DNA from 2 places in the Pedobacter sp. SL55 genome. Region 1 is predicted to be linked to the other one. Evidence: riboswitches for the same ligand, from Rfam matches in the RefSeq annotation. Region 1 holds a riboswitch; the other holds the start of a gene.

Evidence for each region. A riboswitch is a leader RNA that binds a small molecule or an ion and turns the genes downstream of it on or off. The one in region 1 is predicted to bind S-adenosylmethionine.
Region 2: linked by a shared signal. The riboswitch ahead of metH (methionine synthase) and the one ahead of OVA16_RS16590 (O-acetylhomoserine aminocarboxypropyltransferase/cysteine synthase family protein) in region 1 are both predicted to bind S-adenosylmethionine.

The regions. Positions count from the first base shown of each region.
Region 1 is NZ_CP113059.1:3,707,774-3,719,640, reverse strand. It holds partial or broken gene OVA16_RS20295 (putative LPS assembly protein LptD) at 1-2,510, shown strand, start outside; gene OVA16_RS16610 (competence/damage-inducible protein A) at 2,591-3,844, shown strand; gene OVA16_RS16605 (dihydrolipoamide acetyltransferase family protein) at 3,976-5,328, shown strand; gene OVA16_RS16600 (homoserine dehydrogenase) at 5,917-7,158, opposite strand; gene OVA16_RS16595 (homoserine O-acetyltransferase family protein) at 7,239-8,297, opposite strand; partial or broken gene OVA16_RS16590 (O-acetylhomoserine aminocarboxypropyltransferase/cysteine synthase family protein) at 8,354-9,651, opposite strand; SAM riboswitch class I at 9,909-10,019, opposite strand; gene OVA16_RS16585 (serine O-acetyltransferase) at 10,309-11,115, shown strand; gene cysM (cysteine synthase CysM) at 11,181-11,867, shown strand, end outside.
Region 2 is NZ_CP113059.1:1,657,884-1,669,750, forward strand. It holds gene murQ (N-acetylmuramic acid 6-phosphate etherase) at 1-262, shown strand, start outside; gene OVA16_RS07570 (hypothetical protein) at 344-910, shown strand; gene OVA16_RS07575 (Bax inhibitor-1 family protein) at 945-1,685, shown strand; SAM riboswitch class I at 1,803-1,906, shown strand; gene metH (methionine synthase) at 2,015-5,755, shown strand; gene OVA16_RS07585 (methylenetetrahydrofolate reductase) at 5,824-6,777, shown strand; gene OVA16_RS07590 (cytochrome-c peroxidase) at 7,462-8,592, opposite strand; gene OVA16_RS07595 (hypothetical protein) at 8,603-9,217, opposite strand; gene OVA16_RS07600 (RagB/SusD family nutrient uptake outer membrane protein) at 9,229-10,662, opposite strand; gene OVA16_RS07605 (SusC/RagA family TonB-linked outer membrane protein) at 10,704-11,867, opposite strand, start outside.

The DNA.
Region 1 (11,867 bases):
TCGGTAGTATTAGACCGCAAAAACGAAGTGCAGTATTTATACGGCGGAGCGAGGGTTAAATACGAAGGTTTAGAGTTAGATGCAGAATTTATCACGTTCGATAACAAGAACAAAGTGATATTTGCCAGCGGAACCAAAGACGAAAAAGGGAAATATTACGGTAGGCCAATCTTTAAAACAGAAGGACAAGGCTCGTCAATGGCTGATTCGTTAAGGTACAATACCGAAACTGGAAAAGGTTTAGTTAGTGGCGTTTTTACCGAACAAGAAGGCGGTTTCTTCTCTGGCGGTAAAACTAAGATGCAACCAGATAACGAATTTCACGTTCACGGTACCACTTTTAGTACCTGTAATTTGCCACATCCGCATTTTGGGATACAAATTTCTAAGGGTATAGCTACAGAAAACCATATCATTGCTGGACCAGTGTTTATGAAGTTTGAAGATATTCCGATGCCGCTAGGTTTACCTTTCTTATTTTTTCCAAAACCTAATAAAAAGGCATCGGGTTTTATTTTACCTACCCCACAAGAAGACGCCACCAAAGGTTTTGCTTTAATGGGTGGGGGCTATTACATGGCTTTTAACGATTATTTAGATGCTCGTTTAATTGGTAATATTTACACCAATGGCTCTTACGATTTGAACTTGGTTTCTAACTACACAAAAAGATATAAATATAACGGCAATCTTAACTTTACCTATTCTAGTACACGTAATGGTTTAGAGGGCACACCAGAATTCGAGCCGCAAAAAACTTTTATGTTAGGTTGGTCGCATAGCCAGGGTGCCAATGCCAGGCCAGGAACTACCTTTAGTGCTTCTGTAAATGCGGGCTCTAGTGCACACAACCAAGTTACTGCTGGTAACGGTACCTATGATCCTACTAGGATATTGCAAAACACCATGAGCTCTAGTATTGCCTATGGTAAAGTATTTGGCGATGGACTGTTTAACTTTACTTCGGCCTTAACGCACTCGCAAGAAACGCAGAACAAAACCATCAGCTTAACTTTACCAGATGTGGCTTTGAATATGTCTACCATAAGCCCATTCGATTCTAAAAAAGAGTTGGCGAAGCAAAATGGTACCAAAAATTAACGGTTGGCTACAGCATGAACGCCTATAACCGAGTAAATACAACAGAAGATGTGCTGTTTTCTAAAAGTGGTTTAAACGCATTTACCAATAGTTTTGATCATAATGTGCCTATCAGTTTGCCGTTTACCTTATTTCAGTACCTAAATTTTTCTTCTAGTGTAAACTATAGCGAAAAATGGGATTTTAAAACCGTTAGAAATAGATACATTAGAAGTTCAGCAGGAACTGGTTACGAGATAAGGCAAGATACCGTAAATGGTTTTAAACGTGGCGGGCAATACAGTTTAAGTACCTCTATGTCTACCAAAATTTACGGTACCAAGCAGTTTAAAGGCAATGGAAGTATCAGGGCAATGCGACACGTAATGACACCGAGTTTGAGCTTTAGCTACCGTCCAGATTTTGCTAAAGAGAGCTACGGCTATTACTTGCCAGCGCAATACTATACCGACGATTTGAGGCCTGGAATGAGCCAGCCAACAGGCGAGTTTGTTACCGACCAATTTGGCAAGCCAGTGCTTTATTCGGTGTTTATGAATGGCGGCCCATCGCAAGGTCGTAGCGGAAGTATTGGCTTTTCTATGGATAACAACGTAGAACTGAAAGTTAGAAACCGCAAAGATACCACCGGAACTGGAGAAAGAAAATTGGCCATTTTGCAAGGTTTAACCTTTAATACCAATTACGATTTATTTAGGTTGAATAAAAAACTTGCCCCAATTAACTTTAGTGGCCGTTCGCAGTTTACCGAAAAATTGGGTATCAACTTTAATGGCGTGTTTAGCCCATATTCGGTGGGTTTGGTAGATTATACCACAGGTTCTGGTGCAAATACGGTAACCACTTCTTCTTATCAAGAATTAGATAGATACGTTTGGAAAGATGGAAAACTACCAAGGTTAACCAATTTTGGTTTCTCTTTTGATTACAGTTTAAATCCAGAAGCTTTTAAAAAACGTAATGAAAACATCGATAACCTGAATAACCAAAATGCTCCAGCAACCAGAACGCAAGAGCAGATAGACCAATTAAATGCCATAAGTAGAGATCCAAATGCTTTCGTAGATTTTAATATTCCTTGGAATTTCTCTTTCAATTACAGATTTGATTATTCTAACACTTTAGGAAGGCCTGAAACCAGAAATGTTACCAATACACTAAATTTTAGTGGCGATTTTAATCTTACCCCAAAGTGGAAAATTCAATACACTTCAGGCTACGATTTTAAGGCTAAAAACTTATCGCAAACCAACTTTGCTATTTACAGAGATCTACATTGTTGGGATTTGAGCGCAACTTGGGTACCTTTTGGCGCCTATCAAAGTTATTCGATAGATATCAGAGTAAAAGCATCAGTTTTACAAGATTTAAAATTAAGCAAGCGTAAAGGTTTTTATACGAGGTATTAACAGTCGGTAAGTTTGACGTCCGAAGTCCGATGATTAAGAGCTCAATCGTAATTCGTAAATCTAAAATCTAAAATTAAAATATGTTAGCAGAAATTATAACCATTGGCGATGAAATTCTGATTGGTCAAATTGTGGATACCAACTCTGCCTGGATGGGAGTAGAGCTGAATAAAATTGGTGTTAAGGTTAAACAAATTACCTCTATTTCTGACGATGCCAATCATATCATTAGCGCATTAAACGAAGCACAGCAACGTGCAGATATCATTTTAATTACCGGCGGTTTAGGCCCTACTAAAGACGATATTACCAAGCACACTTTAGCGAAGTATTTTAATATGCCTTTAAGGCTAGACGAACCCACTTTAGCGCATGTAAAAGCATTTTTCGAAAAGCTTAACCGACCAATGATTGATGTAAACATTAAACAAGCCGAAGTGCCCGACGGTTGTACCGTAATTAAAAATGAAAATGGTACGGCGCCTTGTATGTGGTTTGAGCACAATGGAAAAATCATTGTTTCTATGCCTGGAGTACCGTTTGAGATGAAGTATTTGATGACGGAAGAAGTTATTCCTCGTATTCAGCAGCGTTTCGAAATGCCTTTTATCGTTCATCAAAGTATACTAACCGCGGGTTTAGGAGAATCTTTCTTGGCGGCACAAATAGCAGATATAGAAGAAGCTTTACCATTGTACATTAAATTGGCTTATTTGCCAAAATTAGGACAGGTAAGATTAAGATTAAGTGCTACTGGTACTGATAAGGCTGTTTTATTGGCCGAAGTAGCTTTGTTTACGCAAAAAATTGTAAATCGTATAAAAAAATACGTGGTGCTTACCGAAGATTTGCCTTTCGAAAAAGCAATTTTAAATTTAATGGGTAAACACAATTTGACTTTGTCGTTAGCCGAAAGTTGTACTGGTGGATACCTGTCGCACTTATTTACACAACATCCAGGTTCTTCTAAGGTATTTCAAGGTAGTGCCGTTACTTACGCTAATGCTGTAAAGCAAACTATACTTGGTGTTAAAGAAACAACACTGATGGAATTTGGAGCGGTAAGCGAGCAAACAGCAATAGAAATGGCAAATGGAGCAGCGGCCAACTTTAAAACCGATTACGCCATTGCTATTACGGGCATAGCAGGCCCAGATGGTGGCACCGAAGATAAACCTGTTGGAACGGTATGGATAGCAGTAGCAGACCATAAAGGTGCTAAGGCTAAAATGTATAAGTTCGCTAACCAACGTTTTCAAAATATAGAACGCTCGGCAATGGCAGCAATGATGATGTTGTTTATGCAGTTAAAGCAAGATTTAGAGGTTGCCTAATTGTTTAAATTGTTTAATTGTTTAACTGCGAAAGCCGAAAACTGAGAATTGAATACGGCGAACTGCTTTTAATAAAGTATTAAAAAGCGTACTTTTGCCCACATAACCAAATTACATTAATAAAAAAAGATATGGCTCAATACGAATTGTTATTGCCTAAAATGGGGGAGAGTGTTGCCGAAGCGACCATTATTAAATGGACTAAACAGCCTGGAGACCACATTAATTTGGATGATACTATCTTGGAGATTGCTACCGACAAGGTAGATTCGGAAGTGCCGTCGCCAGTAGAAGGTAAATTGGTAAAGCAATTGTTTGCAGCTGATGATGTGGTACAAGTAGGTGCCGTTATTGCAATTATTGAGCTAGCCGATGGCGTTGAAGTAGAAATAAATGCGTCTGTTCCTGAACAAGCTCAAGAACTAAAACCTGAGCCAGTTGCCGAAACCATTCCTGGAATTGCTCAGTTGCCAACTACAGATAGAGCACCTCAAGCAAATGTAGATTTTAAATCTTCGGACAGGTTTTATTCGCCTTTGGTAAAAAATATTGCCAAAGAAGAAGGTTTGTCTATCGAAGAACTAGATAGTATTAAAGGTTCTGGAGCCGATGGCCGTTTAACCAAAGAAGACTTACTGAACCATATACAAGCTAAAAAGGGAGGCTCTACTTCTAGAATTGGCGATACTTTAGCGCAGGCAAGATCTGTTGTAGAGACACCTGTGCAAGAGAAAGCTGCTCAACCCGCTCCAATAGCTGCTAGTGTAAGCGGTGGCGATGAAATTATGGAGATGGACAGAATGCGTAAACTGATTGCCGATCACATGGTAATGAGTAAGCAAACTTCTCCACACGTAACTTCGTTTGTAGAGGCAGATGTAACTAATTTGGTGCTTTGGCGGAATAAGGTGAAAAAGACTTTTGAGCAACGTGAAAATGAGAAGATTACCTTCACGCCAATCTTTGTTGAAGCAGTAGCTAAAGCAATTAAAGACTTTCCTATGATTAACGTTTCTGTGAACGGAACGCAAATCATCAAAAAGAAAGATATCAATATCGGTATGGCGGCGGCATTGCCTTCCGGTAATTTAATTGTGCCGGTAATTAAAAATGCTGATCAATTGAATATCGTAGGTTTAACCAAAGCGGTAAATGATTTGGCTAACAGAGCTCGTATTTCTAAACTTAAGCCAGACGAAACCCAAAATGGAACTTTTACCTTAACTAATGTGGGTTCTTTTGGTAATGTAATGGGTACGCCAATTATTAACCAGCCACAAGTAGCTATTTTAGCAGTTGGTGCCATTAAAAAGAAACCAGCAGTTTTAGAAACCGAACACGGCGATGTAATTGCCATTAGACACATGATGTTCCTTTCGCTTTCTTATGACCATAGAGTGGTTGATGGTTCGTTAGGTGGTTCTTTTGTACGCCGAGTGGCAGATTATTTAGAAAATTGGGACATCAACAGAGAAATTTCTTAACTAGACTTCTATTTGAATGATATAAATCTATCCCGATGAATTTTTTTGTCGGGATTTTTTGTTTTTAGAAAATGAATGTCGGTATTCTATCGGAAGTTGTAGTCCTATTCGCTTTACTTCTCCCGATAAAATCGGGATACGTGCTCGCTACTATCAGGTTTAATTAAGTAAACACTGTGCACTAAAGTCAAGTCAAAAAAACACCCCGCCCGTTGGGCACCCCTCTAAAAGAGGGGAATTTTCATCACGCCAATCCCCTCTTTCAGAGGGGTGGTCGAAGACCGGGGTGTTTTCAACGTATTACAATCTAACTTAAATTGGAACAAAAAATTAGGTTAAATAGACTGGATAGTAGTGGAAACCCCACATCCCGATTTTATATCGGGAGAGGAGTTGTAACGAACAGCCAGACTTTCGGTAAATAGTAGCAATGCTAGTGCTCTTCAAAAAAACTATAGACAAAATGATGCAGGATAGAATGAAAATAAAAATATCTGTGCATCTGTGGCTCAATAAAAAAGGCCTTAAAAGTAAATGCCCAGACATCCATCTGGGCATTTTACCATCAAAACAAAACAATATAAAAATTTAATTTACTAATTCTCCTTCTTCGGCTATAGCTTTAATATCTTGTTCGCTATAGCTAATTCGGCCAGTTTGGGCAATAAAAACATCTTTGTTTACCAAAATATCTTTGTTTTCTAAAAGACTTTTCAGGCTTACGCTGCCAATTACATATTTGTAGTCGTTACGTGAAAAACGCTCCGAAATATTTTCGATTTGTAGTTTCTCTACCGTGTATTCGTGTTGGTAACGTAAGTAAACTTCCAAGCTAACTTTATCTGTATGGATTAAGCCATTTTGTTGTTTGTATTTTTTGTATTCGTAACGATAATCGTAACGCAATGCAGCAATATCCGAAAGTACAGCAGCACCAGTAGGGTGGCCTCCAGCTCCTTTACCAAAGAAGAATTGTTTATCGGCAAAAGCAGCTTGCACCGTTACCCCATTGTATTCGTTTTCTACGTTGTACAAGAAATCGTCGCTTTTTACAAACTTTGGTAATACAAACGTAATTACCTGTTTGGTGCTGATTTTTCTAGTAGTTGGCACCAATTTAATTTTGTAGTTTTTTTCTTTTGCGTATTGGATATCAGCATCGCTTAAATTTTGGATACCAATGTTCAAAATCTTATCTGGATTTAAGAATAGGCCATAAGCGTGTGCTGTAGCAATGGTTAATTTGAACTTAGGATCGTAACCACCCACATCTAAAATAGGGTTAGTTTCTGCAAAACCTAAATCCTGTGCTTCTTTTAAAGCAGCTTCGTAACTAGCGCCTTCGTTAAATATCTTCGATAAAATGTAGTTAGAAGAACCGTTAAAGATGCCGCTGATGCCGTGTAGCAATTCATTGTCGTAATATTCTTCTAAGTTTCTGATGATTGGGATACTGCCGCAAACAGCGCCTTCATATAGCAGCGAAGTGCCGTGTTCTTCTTGCAGCTTTACCAACTCTTCTAAATGGGTAGCAATCATTTTTTTATTGGCCGATACTACGTTTTTTCCATTGCTCAATGCTTTTTTGGTGATTGTATAAGCCGCATCGGCATCGTCAATTAACTCTACAATGGTGTTGATTTCGGGATTGTCTAAAATTTCATCATGTGAGGTTGTGAAAAGATGCGCATCTAAGGTTCTGCGTTTTTCAGGGTTTTTGATGGCTATTTTAACAATTTCTAGATTTAGGTTTTGTGCCTTTATGATATCGTGTAGCCCTTGGCCAACTACGCCAAATCCAAATAATCCTATTTTAAGTTTCTTGCTCATGTTTTATGGTATTGAGTTTGGCGTTTTGCGTTTTGCGACATTTTGGCAAACGCTTAACCCCAAACGCTCAGCATTCTTCGCTATGCTGTTCTATTTAACTTTATTACTTTCTTGTTTTTTGCGGCATTTTCTTTCAAGAACGTGCCAATGATGTTCGTTAACTTATCTGTTTCTATTAAAAATCCGTCGTGGCCGTAAGCGCATTTAATGCTGGCAAATTGTGCATCGGTAATGTTGTTGGCTAAAAACTGTTGTTCGGTAATAGGGAAGAGCACATCGTTCTCAATACCTACAACAAGTGTATTCGCTTTTACCAATTTCAAGGCATCAGCTATGCTTTTTCTACCGCGGCCAACGTTATGGCTATCCATCGCTTTGCTTAAATACCAATAGCTGTAGGCATTAAAGCGTTTACACAATTTTTCGCCCTGATAGTTTTGGTAAGATGAGGCTCTGAAATCGGTCACTTTATCGTTTACGCTTTCTAGCTGCGTTTCGTTGTAAGCTTCGTAGGTTCGGTACGAAAGCAAAGCGATGCTTCTTGCAGTTTTAAGTCCCTTTAAACCACCATCAGGTTTGTTAGCGAAGAAAGTTCTGTCGGTAGCAATGGCCAAACGCTGACTTTCGTTAAAGGCAATTCCCCAAGGCGAGTGAGCTGCGTTGGTAGCTACTAAAATCAAGTTCTCGATTTCAGTTTTACCTGTAATAGACCATTCCAAAGCCTGCTGGCCACCCAACGAACCACCAATTAAAGTCTTTACCGTTTTAATACCTAAATGATCTGCTAATATTTGATGGATTGCCGCCAAATCTCTAATGGTAAACTCAGGAAAAGCCAAATAATAAGGCTGGCCAGTTACTGGGTTTACGCTTAATGGGTTGGTTGTACCATAGTTAGAACCCAAAACATTTGCACACACAATAAAATGCTCTTCTGGATTGAACAAATCTTTGGTGCCGAACAATCCTTTCCACCAATCTAATACATCGGCATTTGCCGTTAGCGCATGGCAAGCCCAAATTACATTGTCTTTCTTTGCATTTAAGGTGCCGTAAGTGTGATATGCAATTTCCAGATTGCGAAGTTTTTTTCCGCTTTCTAGCTTGAATATTTTTGGATATTTATAGGTGTTAGACATGTTTAAAAGTTGGTTCCGATAGCTATCGGAAGTGTAAGGTTGCTGACTGAAAACTGTTAACTGATAACTGAAAGTGCTTGTTCAAAATCTGCTTTAATATCATCGATATGTTCAATACCAACCGATACTCTGAGTAGGTTTGGCGTAACACCAGCGGCTAATTGTTCTGCTTCAGATAATTGCTGATGTGTAGTTGCCGCAGGCTGAATAATTAGCGTTTTGGCATCACCTACATTAGCTAAATGACTTACCAGTTTTAGGCTATCCACTAATTTTATTGCATTTTCTTTACTTCCTTTTAGCTCGAAACTTAATACCGCACCAAAGCCGTTAGATAAATATTTCTTCGCATTGGCGTGATATGGACTGCTTTCTAAGCCGGGGTAGTTTACTTTGGCAACTGCCGGATGGTTTTCTAACCATTTAGCCAAAGCTAATGCGTTTTCTACGTGGCGCTGCACTCTTAACGAAAGTGTTTCTAAACCTTGCAATAACAAGAAAGAATTGAAAGGTGATTGTGAAGCTCCAAAATCTCTTAAACCTTCTACACGAGCTCTAATGATGAATTGAATATTGCCGAAAGGACCATTTTGACCAAACACATCGTTAAAAACTAAGCCGTGGTAACCCTCAGCAGGTTCTGTAAAAGCAGCGAATTTGCCATTGCCCCAGTTGTAATTGCCACCATCAACAATTACTCCACCAATGCTTGTACCGTGGCCGCCAATCCATTTGGTAGCAGATTGTACCACTACGTTAGCGCCGTGCTCAATAGGACGGAATAAATAACCGCGGCGCCAAATGTATTGTCTACAATTAAAGGTAAATCGTGCTTTTTAGCAATAGCGGCAATCTGTTCAAAATCAATAATGCTGAAAGATGGATTACCGATAGTTTCTAAATAAATAGCCTTCGTATTTTCGTCAATTTTAGCTTCAAAATCAGATGGGTTATCGCCATCAGCAAATTTTACGCCGATGCCCAAACGTTTAAAAGCAACTTTGAATTGGTTGTAAGAACCGCCGTATAAGTGACTAGAAGAAACGAAATTATCGCCGGCTTGTAGGATGTTGTTTAAAGAGATGAACTGTGCCGCTTGGCCAGAAGCAACTGCTAAAGCTGCTACACCGCCTTCTAAAGCTGCAATACGTTTTTCAAATACATCGGTAGTAGGGTTCATGATACGGGTGTAGATGTTCCCAAATTCTTTTAGAGCGAATAGGTTAGCGCCATGTTCAGAATTTTTAAAACCGTATGAGGTAGTTTGGTAAATAGGCACTGCTCTCGAGCCAGTTGTTGGGTCTACTTCTTGTCCAGCGTGTATTTGTAGTGTTTCGAATTTATGTTGAGACATGGTTTTTAAGTTTTAAAGTTAAGGTTGAAATGTTTAAATGTTGAACCTGTTAAGGTACGTCAGTGGGGCGTATCCCGTTTCAGCGGGACCTTCCTAATTGCGAGAAAATTACAAGTGGAAGATTTTTGATTTTAGTACATGCGAATGCACATACACATCATCAATTGCATACTGCAGCAATTGCCAATAATAGAAGTTTTGCCGACCTGCTCGGGAAACGTGTTTCTTGAAATAGAATTAATTAGTTTCATCTTATTAATTTATATCTCCAAAATGCACCATGCAATTTGGTCAGGAATTGGCACCTTCTCTTTTTGAGGGTTGCCAGTGGGTCTGTGAGCCTGTCTCTCGCCACTTCTTTATAAATCAACACCGTTAGGTAATTGACTTTTACTTGGTGTTCCAAATAATGTTTCAAATATAGGGTGTTTTTTATTTTAATACAAAATAAAATTCTGAAAAATAATTAAATGCTTGATTTTCAATTAATTTTTTGTTTGGTTAACCACAGATACACAGATAATCGGTTTACATTAAATACCTGTAAATAGAAGTTATCTGTGCATCTGTGACTAAAAAGATACTTGAATGATATATCGGAGTATTCTTGAATGAATAAAATACTAACTTTGTAGACTTACTATATATTTTTAGATTTTGAATACAGCATTCCTAAATAGCATTATCCAACGCCAAAACCAGCAACAGGTTGTGCCTTCCAATCAGACTATTGCAAATTGGGCTCAATCGTTATTAAATTTGATTTTTCCTGAAAGAGGAGCATCCTCCAATTATAATCAAGAGGTATTAAAAGGTATTTTTTTCGAATTGAAAGAAGAGCTCCAGTTGATATTGAAATCTACAAAATCGCCTGATAAAACGTTTAGCAAAGGAACTGCGGATACTTTCTTTAAAAATTTGCCAGAGATTTACCGAAAATTAAATACAGATTTAATGGCGTTGGTAGATGGAGATCCGGCGGCACAAAGTGAGTTCGAGATCATTCGCTGCTATCCTGGTTTTTTTGCGGTGGCGATGTATCGCTTTGCGCATGAATTGCACTTGTTAGAGGTGCCACATATTCCGCGTATCATTACCGAATATGCACATACCACAACTGGAATTGATATTCATCCGGCAGCAGAAATTGGCGAATATTTATATATTGACCACGGTACGGGATTGGTAATTGGAGAAAGTACGGTAATTGGCAACCACGTTAAATTGTATCAAGGCGTTACTTTGGGAGCGTTAAGTGTAGATAAAGAACAACGAAACATCAAAAGACACCCAACTATTGGCAACCATGTAATTATTTACTCTGGTGCAACCATTTTGGGTGGCGAAACCTTTATTGGAGACCATAGTGTAATTGGTGGGAATGTTTGGTTAACGAAGAGTGTTCCAGAAGGTTCTACAGTTTACCATCAGGCAGAGGTTAAAATTAAGGAGAAGAGCAGTTGATGGTTAGACTGTAATAAATGATAATCACATCTGTGAAATCTCTTAATCTGTGAAATTATAAAAATATGAAAACCATTATAGATTGCATCGGCAATACGCCACTGGCGGAAATTAGATATCTGAATACCAATCCCAACGTCAAAATTTACGCTAAGCTTGAAGGAAATAATCCAGGTGGAAGTGTGAAAGACAGGGCTGCATTGAACATGATCCGTAGTGCGATGGAAAGAGGCGATGTAGATAAAAACACCAAGCTGATTGAAGCAACCAGTGGAAACACAGGGATTGCCTTAGCCATGATTGCATCCATTTACGGAATTGAGATTGAGTTGGTAATGCCAGCAAGTTCTACCAGAGAACGCACCTTAACCATGGAAGCTTTTGGCGCTAAAGTTACTTTGTTAGAAAATATTGAAGTTTGTAGAGATTATGCAGAAGAAAAGGGAACACAGCCTGGTTATTTTTTGCTGAACCAATTTGCCAATCCTGATAATTACTTGGCGCATTATAAAACTACAGGTCCAGAAATTTGGGAAGAAACCCAAGGTAAGATTACTCATTTTGTGAGTAGCATGGGTACTACAGGTAGTATCATGGGAAATTCAAGATATTTGAAAGAGCAAAATACGGATATTCAGATTGTAGGTTGCCAACCGACAGAAGAATCATCCATTCCAGGTATTCGTAGATGGCCAATTGAATATTTACCAAAGATTTATGAGCCTGAAAGAGTAGACAGAATTATGGATGTT
Region 2 (11,867 bases), 2.0 Mb from region 1:
CCCTGAGTTTTTAACGGGATCTACACGTATGAAATCTGGAACTGCGCAAAAATTGGTGTTAAATATGTTGAGCACCACGGTAATGATCCAGTTAGGGCGTGTGAAAGGAAATAAAATGGTGGATATGCAATTAACTAACCATAAATTGGTAGATAGAGGTACCCACATGGTAATGGAAGAATTAAACATTGGCCAAGAACAAGCCGCAGAATTGCTAATCAAATACGGAAGCGTACGTAAGGCTGTAGAAGCAAGCAAATAGATTTACGAATTACGATTTTAGAATTACGATTATTGGGTGTAGAAATCTAAAATCGTAATTCTAAAATCGTAAATTTGTATCATGCATGAAATAGAACCATATTATCAGTGGAGAGACGACTACATTGCCGCTGAGGATGAGCGTTCGCCGTTTTACAATACAGAGTATTCAGAATTTTACTACGATAAACAGCTTTATAACTATCTCATTCATCCCCAATGGGATACCTTTGGCTCTAACACCCTTTACATTAAAGTGCTCTACGCCGATTATGATAGGCAGTATGCCATTATAGAGCTAATGGGCGAATGGAATGATACCATCAACAATGATATCATGATGTTAAAAAGGGAGATTTTAGAGTTGATGGTTGACGAAGGACTGAATAAATTTATCCTAATTGGAGAGAACGTTTTAAACTTCCATGCTTCAGACGATAGCTATTACGAAGAGTGGTTTCAGGATGTAGAAGATGGTTGGATTGCAGGCATCAATTTCAATGAGCATGTAATCCGCGAGTTCCGTGAAAATAGTATCGATTATTACATCAACTTTGGTGGAGAACTAGATGATTTGCACTGGCGCAAGCTTAAGCCACTTCAATTTTACAAAAAAGTTGAAGAACTTTTGATCAAAAGGTTAAACTAAAATTGTATTTTTATCCGTTAACCAATTTAAATTAATGATGGAACAACAAAATTATCAATATCAGAACGATTCAGTTTTTGTACAAGAGAAATCAGTTGCTAAAAAATTCTTCGCTAACGTTTTCTTATGGATGTTTGTGGCTCTTGCCGTATCAAGTGTTGCAGCTTTTGGATTAGTAAATTCTCCAGGAATATTATCTCAATTGGTAAGCGAGAGAGGTTTTACAGTACTTGGTTACATCGCCATATTTGCACCACTTGGCTTAGTAATGCTAATGGGGGCAGCAATGCAAAGACTTTCTTACCCAGCGTTAGTAGGTATTTTCTTGCTTTACTCTATTTTAACTGGCGTGATGTTGGGCTTTGTTCTATTAATCTACACAGCAGCTTCTATTGCGATATGTTTTGCTGCAGCAGCTATCATTTTTGCAGTTATGGCAATTATGGGCTACACTACTGATGTAGACTTAAGTAAATTTGGTCCTATCTTAATGGCTGGTGTAATTGGTCTAGTGGTGGTAAGCATTATCAATATGTTTATTGGTAGCGATACTTTAGGCTATATTTTGGGCTTTGTAGGTATTGCCATTTTTACTGCTTTAACAGCTTACAAAGTACAAGAAATTAAAAGAATAGGCGAAGGTTTAGATGAGAATGGAAACGAAATTGCCTTAGCTGATAGCAAAAAGCTAGCTTTGATGGGCGCTTTATCACTTTACATTACATTTATCAATTTATTTCTTTCTTTATTGAGAGTGTTCGGAGACAGAAGATAATCCGCTTAAACAAAATTTTATATCGAAGGCCATGCAATTTTGCGTGGCCTTTGTAATTTTATTTGGTTGTGACACTGATATTTTTGGAAATGATAAGCGGATGTTGCACCTTTGCATTGCTTATTAAGAAAGATGGAGGGAATAGACCCAACGAAGTCTTAGCAACCTGTGCCAACAAGGTGCTAATTTCTAATCTCAGCAGTGGCGAGAGAAGATAAGTTTAAGGGAAGGCCAATTCCAATACTTTTAGAGTAAGCTAATAGATTTGAGTAAAGCGTATTGCGTATTGCGATATGTCTCTATACGCAAATCTCTATACGCAATACTGAATGAGTAGCATTAGAGAAGAACTAGAAAAACGTATTTTAATTATAGATGGTGCCATGGGTACCATGATACAGCGTTACACCCTAACCGAAGAAGATTTTAGAGGCGAGCGTTTTGCTAATCATCCCTGTGATGTAAAGGGGAACAACGATTTGTTGAACATTACCCGCCCTGATATTATCAAAGCTATTCATACCGAATATTTAGCAGCAGGGGCCGATATCATCGAAACCAATACCTTCAGTACGCAACGTATTTCAATGGCAGATTACCAAATGGAAGAGCTGAGCTATGAGTTGAGTTACGAAGGGGCGAGAATTGCCAAAGAAGCAGCCTTGGAGTTTATGGCAAAGCATCCCGATAGGAAATGTTTTGTGGCTGGTGCCATTGGCCCAACCAACCGTACGCTTTCATTATCTCCAGATGTAAACGATCCGGGTTTTAGAGCCATTTCTTACGATGAACTTTTTGATGCCTACTATGAGCAGATTAGAGGTTTGGTAGATGGTGGCTCGGATGTGCTATTGATTGAAACCATATTTGATACTTTAAATGCAAAAGTAGCCATTGCAGCCATTAAACAATATGAGGAGGAACTCAAGTCCCGCCCCTTAGGGGAGGGATTTAGGGAGGGGCCGCTCGAAATCATGATTTCGGGAACCATTACTGATGCTTCGGGAAGAACTTTATCTGGTCAAACGGCAGAAGCATTCTTAAACTCTGTAGCACACGCCAATCCCTTAAGTATTGGTTTTAACTGTGCTTTAGGAGCGAAAGAAATGCGTCCGCACATTGAGGAATTGGCGGCAAAAGCCAATTGTTACGTTTCTGCTTATCCAAATGCGGGTTTACCTAACGAGTTCGGCGCTTACGATGAAATGCCTCATGAAACGGCGCATTTAGTAGATGATTTTATCACCTCTGGTTTTGTAAATATTGTGGGTGGTTGCTGCGGTACTACGCCAGACCATATTGGCTGCATCGCCAAAAAAGCAGCGGCGGCACAACCAAGAAAAATTCCAACCATTGCTCCGTATTTACGCTTAAGTGGTTTAGAGCCCGTAACCATTACTCCGGAAAGTATTTTTGTGAATGTGGGAGAGCGTACCAACATCACAGGTTCGCCGAAATTCTCTAAATTAATTTTAGGCGGAGATTATGAAGCTGCTTTAGCTGTTGCCTTGCAACAAGTAGAAGGCGGTGCGCAAATCATCGATGTAAACATGGATGAGGGGATGATTGACAGTGAAGCGGCAATGACCAAATTCCTGAATTTAATTGCTTCGGAACCTGATATTGCCAAATTGCCTATCATGGTCGATAGTTCTAAATGGACGGTAATTGAAGCGGGTTTAAAATGTTTGCAGGGAAAAGGCATCGTTAACTCGATATCCTTAAAAGAAGGCGAAGAAATTTTTAAAACCAATGCACGTAAAATTATGCGTTACGGGGCTGCGGTAGTGGTAATGGCTTTTGATGAGCAAGGTCAGGCTGATAATTACGAACGTAGAGTAGAAATCTGTAGTCGTAGTTATAATATCCTAGTGAACGAGATTGGATTTCCCCCACAGGATATCATCTTTGATCCTAACATCTTGACCGTAGCTACGGGTTTAGAAGAGCACAATAATTATGCGGTAGATTTTATTGAGGCTACCCGTTGGATTAAACAAAACTTACCTCACGCTAAAGTAAGCGGCGGGGTTTCCAATATTTCATTCTCTTTCAGAGGAAATAATGTAGTGCGTGAAGCCATGCACTCGGCATTTTTGTACCATGCTATCCACGCTGGTTTGGACATGGGAATTGTAAATGCGGGGATGCTAGAAGTTTATCAAGAAATTGCACCTGAACTTTTAGAGCGTGTAGAAGATGTATTGTTAAACCGTAGAGATGATGCAACTGAACGTTTGGTTGAGTTTGCAGAAACAGTAAAAAATAAAGGAAAAGTTGTTGTTAAAGACGAGGCTTGGCGACAAGGAACCGTTGAAGAGCGTTTATCTCATTCATTAGTAAAAGGTATAGTTGAGTTTTTGGATGATGATGTTGAAGAAGCCCGTCAGAAATATCCACGACCAATTCAGGTAATTGAAGGTCCGTTGATGGACGGAATGAACATTGTTGGAGATTTGTTTGGCGCCGGAAAAATGTTCTTGCCGCAGGTGGTAAAATCTGCTAGGGTAATGAAAAAAGCGGTGGCTTATTTGTTGCCGTTTATTGAGGAGGAGAAAAAAGCCAACCCTGATGCCGCACAAGGCTCGTCGGCCGGTAAAATCTTACTCGCTACTGTGAAGGGCGACGTACACGACATCGGAAAGAACATTGTAGGGGTAGTGTTAGCTTGTAATAACTTCGAAATTGTAGACATGGGCGTGATGGTACCTGCGCAGGAAATCATCAAAAAAGCCAAAGAAATTAATGCTGATATCATTGGTTTGAGTGGGTTGATTACGCCATCACTGGATGAAATGGTTCATTTTGCCAAAGAAATGGAACGCGAAGGATTTACCATTCCTTTAATTGTGGGCGGTGCAACTACTTCTAGAATACATGCTGCCGTGAAAATTGCACCTAATTATTCTGGTCCGGCAATTCACGTGTTAGACGCTTCGCGAAGTGTAACAGTTTGTAGCACCTTAATGAATGGCGAATTACGTGACGGATATATCTCGCAAATTAAAGCTGAATATGATAAAGCCCGTGAAGCACATTTGAACAAGCGTTCGGATAAGCGTTTCAAAACTTTAGAAGAAGCGAGAGCTAACAAGTTTCAGATAGATTTAACACAAGTTGCTCCTGCGCCAAAATTTACAGGCACAAAGGTATTGGAAGATTTTCCTTTAAAAGAGTTACTTCCTTATATCGATTGGACGCCATTTTTCCATACCTGGGAACTGCGTGGTAGTTATCCTCGAATTTTTGAAGATAAGAATGTTGGCGACGAAGCAAAGAAATTATTCACTGATGCACAAACTTTGTTGAAACGTATTGTTGATGAAAAGTTATTAAAAGCAAAAGCGGTGTTCGGTTTTTGGCCAGCGCAAGCCATAGGCGATGATATAGAGTTGCAGGTTTCGGGTTACGAGTTACGAGATAAGCCAGACTCGCAACTCACAACTCATAACCCAAAACTCGTAAAAATACACACCTTGCGTCAACAGGCAGAGAAAGTTGATGGTCAGCCGTATTATGCACTGGCTGATTTTATTGCACCACAAGGAAGCGGTAAACAAGATTATTTCGGTGGTTTTGCTTTAACTGCGGGTATCGGTTGTGATGAATTGGTGGCCGAGTACGAGAAAAACTTTGATGATTACAATAGTATCATGGTTAAAGCCCTGGCAGATCGTTTAGCCGAAGCTTTCGCCGAAAAATTACATGAGTTGGTGCGTAAAGATTACTGGGGTTATGCAAAAGATGAGCAGTTAAGCAACGACGAATTGATTAAGGAACAGTACGCAGGTATTCGTCCTGCACCAGGTTATCCTGCTTGTCCAGAACATACCGAAAAAGGAACTTTGTTTGCCTTGCTAGAAGCGGAACAAAAAATTGGTTTGCGCTTAACAGAAAGCTATGCGATGTATCCAACTGCCGCAGTAAGTGGTTTCTATTTTTCGCATCCAGAGTCTAGATATTTTGGGTTGGGGAAAATAGGGAAGGACCAAGTGGAAGAATATGCAGAGCGTAAGGGAATGAATTTGGAAGAAGCGGAACGGTGGTTGGCACCTAACTTAGCTTATTAACCCCCCGACCCCCTAAAGGGGGAGGGCATAAACATAATAAATAAAAAGCCCCTTTAGGGGTTTGGGGTATGAAGATTACAGAACACATCAAAAATGCAAAGGGTAAGACCTTATTCTCTTTCGAGCTTTTGCCGCCAATTAAAGGGCAAGGTATAGATTGGATATACAATGGAATAGAGCCGCTATTAGAGTTTGAACCACCATTTATAGACGTAACTTCGTTAAGGGAAGATTATATTTACAAAGAGCATCCCAATGGCTTGTTGCAAAAGGTATCTTATCGTAAACGACCTGGTACTATTGCCATTTGTGCAGCTATTATCCATAAATATAAAATAGATGCCGTACCACACTTAATTTGTGGTGGTTTTACCAAAGAAGAAACTGAGAATGCATTAATTGATTTACAGTTTTTAGGTATTGATAACGTATTGGCTTTGAGAGGCGATGCACGCAAAGCGGATAGCTCTTTTGTGCCTACACCAGGCGGCCATGCTTATGCTACAGATTTGATATCACACATCAAAAACCACAATGAAGGTAAATTCTTGCACGAAGATGTAGAGACTTTTAAAAGTGATTTTTGCATTGGCGTTGCCGGATATCCGGAGAAACATTTCGAGGCGCCGAACTTAAATACAGACTTCAAATACTTGAAGCAAAAAGTAGACTTGGGCGCTGAATTTATCGTGACACAGATGTTTTTCGATAACCAAAAGTATTTCGAATTTGTACAGAAATGTAGAGATAACGGCATCAATGTACCCATTATTCCGGGGTTAAAGCCTATTAGCACTTTGGGTCAAGTAAACGCTTTGCCTAAAATTTTCCATATAGATTTACCTGATGAATTAACCGAGGCGTTATCTACAGCTAAAAATAATGCAGAGGCCAAGGAAATTGGTACGCAGGCGATGATTAAACAGTGCAAAGAATTAATTGAATTTGGTGCGCCTGTACTGCATTTTTATACCATGGGCAAACCAGACCAAACTAAAGAAATTGCTAAAGCAGTTTTTTAGATCGTAAGTGTTTGTTTGCGAGTGGTTAGTTAGCCAAAATTGCAGTTGATGCGGCTAAAGCCTCTTAACAAATAGTCTACAATCCGTTGGCTAAAGCCAAACGGGAATGAAAATATGCGCTCCCTTTAGCCAAGATTTCAAATTAGTGATGTTCGAAACTTTAGTATTTGTGCTGTTGGTTTGTTGCCGTCTGCTTTAGCAGACGGTTCATAGATGTAAAGATAAAGGCTTTAGCCAAAATTGTAGCTAAAGCCCTAACGCATTGTTTCCAAACCTTTGGCTAAAGCCAAACGGGAATAAAATATGTTCTTCCGCCATCCGAAGTAACAAATTAGGGATGTTCGAAACTTTAGTATTTATACTAGCGGTTCATTGCCGTCTGCTTTAGCAGATGGTTAATGGATGTAAAGAAAGAGGCTTTAGCCGCATTAAAGGCTAAAGCCTTAATAAATCGTATTCACTCCGTTGGCTAGAGCCAAACGGGAATTAGAATATTACTCTTCCGTCAGCCAAGATTTCAAATCTATGCTTTTTTGTTTCGAAGATTATTCTCTTAGCTTTTTTCGTAATAACTTAATTAAAAGTATCATGATGTAAAAAGTTAAGCTCATGAAGACTAGGCATAGTATACTCCAAATGAGTAAGCCTGTTTCTGGTATTAAAAGATCCATATTAAAGCGTTTTTTATTCTGGCAATTTAGGAGGCATAATTTTTTGCACTTGTGTGCTTATCGATTTTAAAAAAGCCTCTAGTTGCTGTTGTTCGGTTAAAGTTAAGTTTAATTTTTTTAACATTGCCGATTTTGGATTTTTTAACGAATCTGGAATGACGTGTGCTCTTTGATAACTGATAGGGTTGCCTAAATTGTAAAACTCTATCACATCTTTTAACGAAGGGAAATTGCCATGGTGCATCCACGGGCCAGTAATGTTGGTTTCGCGTAACGATGGTGTTTTAAACGAGCCAATATCCTTTAAATTTTTGGTAAGATTATACTTTCCCCTGTCTTCCATGCGGCTACCTAACAAGGCCTGGCCATCATTATGAAATTTATTATCGCTAAACAATGGTGTGTTATGGCAGTTAATACATCCCGCTTTGGTGCGGAATAAATGTAGGCCCATCACTTCGTCATCTTTCAATATTTTGCTGTTGCCTTTTACAAAAGAATCGAAACGACTGTTGGTGCTTACAATGCTCCGTTCAAAAGTAGCGATGGCCTTCTGTATCTTATCTAAAGTAATTTCTTCACTACCAAAAGCTTGTGCAAATAAAGGCCTGTAGCCAGCAACTGCTGCTACATTTTTTACCATAATGGTTAAATCGGTAGCCATTTCTACGTGGTCTTGTACCGGAAATTTCGCTTGGTCTTCTAGGCTTGTTGCACGCCCATCCCAAAAAAACTTTTCATAAAAAGCAACGTTAATTAAGGTCATAGCGTTACGTTTGCCCGTTTGCCTGCTGTGCCCGTAAGCTACACGTCTGCCATCGCCCCAGCCCAGTTCGGGGTCGTGGCACGAGGCGCAGGCAATTTGTCCAGAAACAGATAATCGTGGGTCAAAAAACAAGATTTTCCCCAACTTTTGCTTCTCTTCACTAAACGGGTTATTTGCAGGGTAAGTTGGTCTGCCCAGGTAGCCAATGTCTTTAAAGCCAGGTTTGGCTTCGTCATGTAACTCTGGCTTGGGCCACTTGGTAGGGTCGCCACTGTAAAGCGCTCTCAGTTGTGCTATAGTGTAGGCTTTTTCCTGCAAAAAAGCAGAGCTGCCTACAAATACAACCAAAATGGTGGCGAGTATGATTAATCTTTTCATTTTTAGGGAATTATAAGGTAAGTGCGTTAGGGCTTAATTTGTATTGGAAAGTTCTGCTGGTGCCACCAATGGCGGTTTCGTTAAAGGTAACTTTTAAGTCAATTACTTTAGAAGTTTCATCATAAGTACCGCTACCGCTGATACCAATGGTAATGGTTTGTCCGGCGGTTGATTTTTTTAGGATGACGTCTTGAGTTTTTACTTTTACGATACCTGTTTTGGCACCTTCATAATCGGGGAAAAACTGCAAAACTTGGTCTGCATTAATGCCCACGGTTTTAATGGCCGTAGTACCTGTGTAGGCCGAATATAGTTGTACCATATCAAACAAAGGCACGCCGCTATCTGCAACGTAAGGGTTGGTAAAACCAATAAAACTGGGGTCGCTGCTAGAAATAGTAGAAAAATGTGAGCCAATTCTTCTGCCCCAAATACCCGTGGCAGGATCTTTCCTATAAACATACATTTGATAATAAGCTGTTGACTGATGAAAAACTGCAATAGCCGAAGATGATGCAGTGGCAACAGGTTGATCTGGATATAAATCTGCTTTGGCGGCAGGTTCATCTTTCTTACAGCCACTCAAAATAATTAGACTAATAAGTATGGAGAAAATATTTTTCATGTTGTTTAGGGTTAATAGCCAGGGTTTTGTTTCATGTTTCGGTTAGCGTTAATGGTATTGGCAGGAAATGGCATAATCAGCCTGTCGTCGTTAGTCAACAAATTTTTAACTACTGGTGTAACATCTGCTCTGTTAATGTCTTTTTTACGGCGCATTAAGTCGAATAACAAATTGCCTTCAAATGCCAATTCTTTTCTTCTTTCTAAAAGTACAGCATCAATTACGGCATCTTTAGTAGTTAAGTTTAGTGTGGCTGCACTGGCATCTGCTCGTTTTCTAATTAGGTTTAAATCGGCATTGGCTACGGTAAAATCTGGTGAGGTTTTTTCTACGGCAGCTTCTGCTCTAATTAAATGCAGTTCGGATAGACGCAATATTTTTATAGGTGTAGCTAAAGTGCCACCACCTTGATATTTTTTAGTGAAGGCGTAGTTTACCCCGCTAATATCAACTCTGTTAAACATAGTGCTGATATTTCTAACATCGGTTTCACTGTATAAGCCAGTTAAATCTAAAGTTGCGGCGTACATTCGGTACGATGAAAGGTTGGTGCTTTCGTAATAAGCCCCTAAGCTAGTGCCGCTAAAAACAGTTTCTATAGCCAATTCAAAAATCGATTCGCTTGAAGGTACACGACCAGTCCAGCTGGTAACATAGTTGGCATTGGTAAGTAGTGTGTACTGTTTGCTTTTAATTAGCTCATCTGCCAGTTCAAAGGCCTTATCCCAATTGTTTTGGTACAAATATACTTTTGCTAATAAGGCTGTGGCCGATGCTTTGGTAAAATAGTTTTGCTTGGTACCACCATTTAATACACCAACATTGGTGTCGTCAAAAGCGGCTATGGCTTCGGTTAAATCGGTAACAATGGCATTGTAGGTTTGTGCAACGGTAGCTCTGCTTGGTGCAGGGTCTGAGTACAGCTGCGGGTTTAAAATTAGCGGAATGCCCAAATGCGAACCGTTTGCGGTAAAGTTAAATGGTCGGGCGAAAATCCTTACCAAATCAAAATGTATGAGTGCCCTAATGGCTTTAGCTTCGGCTACAATCTTTATTTTTTCTGTAGCGGAGCCAGCCGCAGATGGCGTGTACTTAATTACGTTGTTAACGTTGTTTAGCTCGCTATATAACGCCGAATAAGTGGCATTAAGGCTCGATTCTTGTGCATCTACGGTGGCTTCGTAAACATCTTCGAGCCTAATATTGGTGTTTTTGCTAAACTTAATGTTACCCGCCAATATTTCTGGGTAAACCATGGTGTTTTTGTTGTAGTGCTCTTCGTCTAACAAAGCTTTATACGAGCCAGCCAAAGCAGATTTTGCACCTTGTACATCTAAGAAAAGATCTTCTATAGATAATTTATCGGTAGGTTCTTTATCCAGTAGTTTTTCGCAAGAGCTAAGTGCCACTAGCGCTACAAAAAGAAGTATATAATATTTTTTCATCGTATTTGATTTATTGAATGCGATTGATTTTATCATGATAATTATAAGCCAATTTTAACGCCAAAAGTAAATGCCGAGGTTTCCGGAAATCTAAATCTTCTTTCGGCTATGCCGTTTCTGCCCTTGGTTCCCGCATCTTTATACACATAAAAAAGATTGGTTGCATTGGCAAAAAGGTAGGCTCTATCTAAGGTTAATCTGCTAGCTAACTTTTTAGGTAGGGTATAGCCCAAGGTAACGTTGGCTAGTTTTAAATGGCTGGCATCGTACAGGTAGCGAGATGAGTTAGCTACAATGCTGCGGGTAATGAGCAGCCTAGGAATGTCGGTAATATCCCCAGGTTTTTGCCAACGGTCTATCAGGTTTACACTTTGGTTTCTATTCTGTAGGTTTCTGCCATCAGATTCATCTGCATAATTTACAAATACATCAGCACCGTAGGTATATAGGATGTTGAACGAGAAGTTAAAATCGTACAAATTAAAGGTATTGATAAAACCTCCTTGAAAATCGGGTAGTCGGTCTCCTAAAACTATAGTATTGCCAATTGGTAAAGCATTAATTTCTGCGGCAGTTCTAATTGTACCATTGTTATCATAAAACATTTCTGCCCCGTTATCTGGATTAACGCCTGCCCATTGGTAACCATAAACGGCCGAAGTGCTATTACCCACTTTTAAGGCGGCGGCGTCTACAGCGGTAGCATACAACGAGGCAAATCCATTGTTAAATGAGGTGATCTTGTTTTTGTTGCTACCTAAATTAAATGAGCTAAACCAGTTAAAGTTCTTTTTGCTAATTACAGGTGTATTGATGCTTAACTCGAAACCTTGGTTGCGCATTTTGCCTGTGTTGGCAGAAATATTGGCAAAACCTGTTTCTAAAGGCACGGCAACGCTAGAAATTAAATCTACAATGGTGTTATTGTAATACTCTGCCGTTACTTGCAATTGGTTAAATAAAGTAAGATCTAGGGCGGTGTTAAACTTGAAGTTTTTCTCCCAACCTAAATCTGGGTTAGGTGCGCTGCTTACATCAGGAAAAGACGATACGTTGCCATTATAAGCGTTTCCGCTTTGCGTACCAAAACTATACAAGCCTCTGGCTGCATAAGTGCCAATTCTCGAATTTCCGGTAGAGCCAAAGGTAGTTCTTAATTTAAGGTGGTTAATTACTTTGTTGCCTTTAAGGAAATCTTCGTTGCT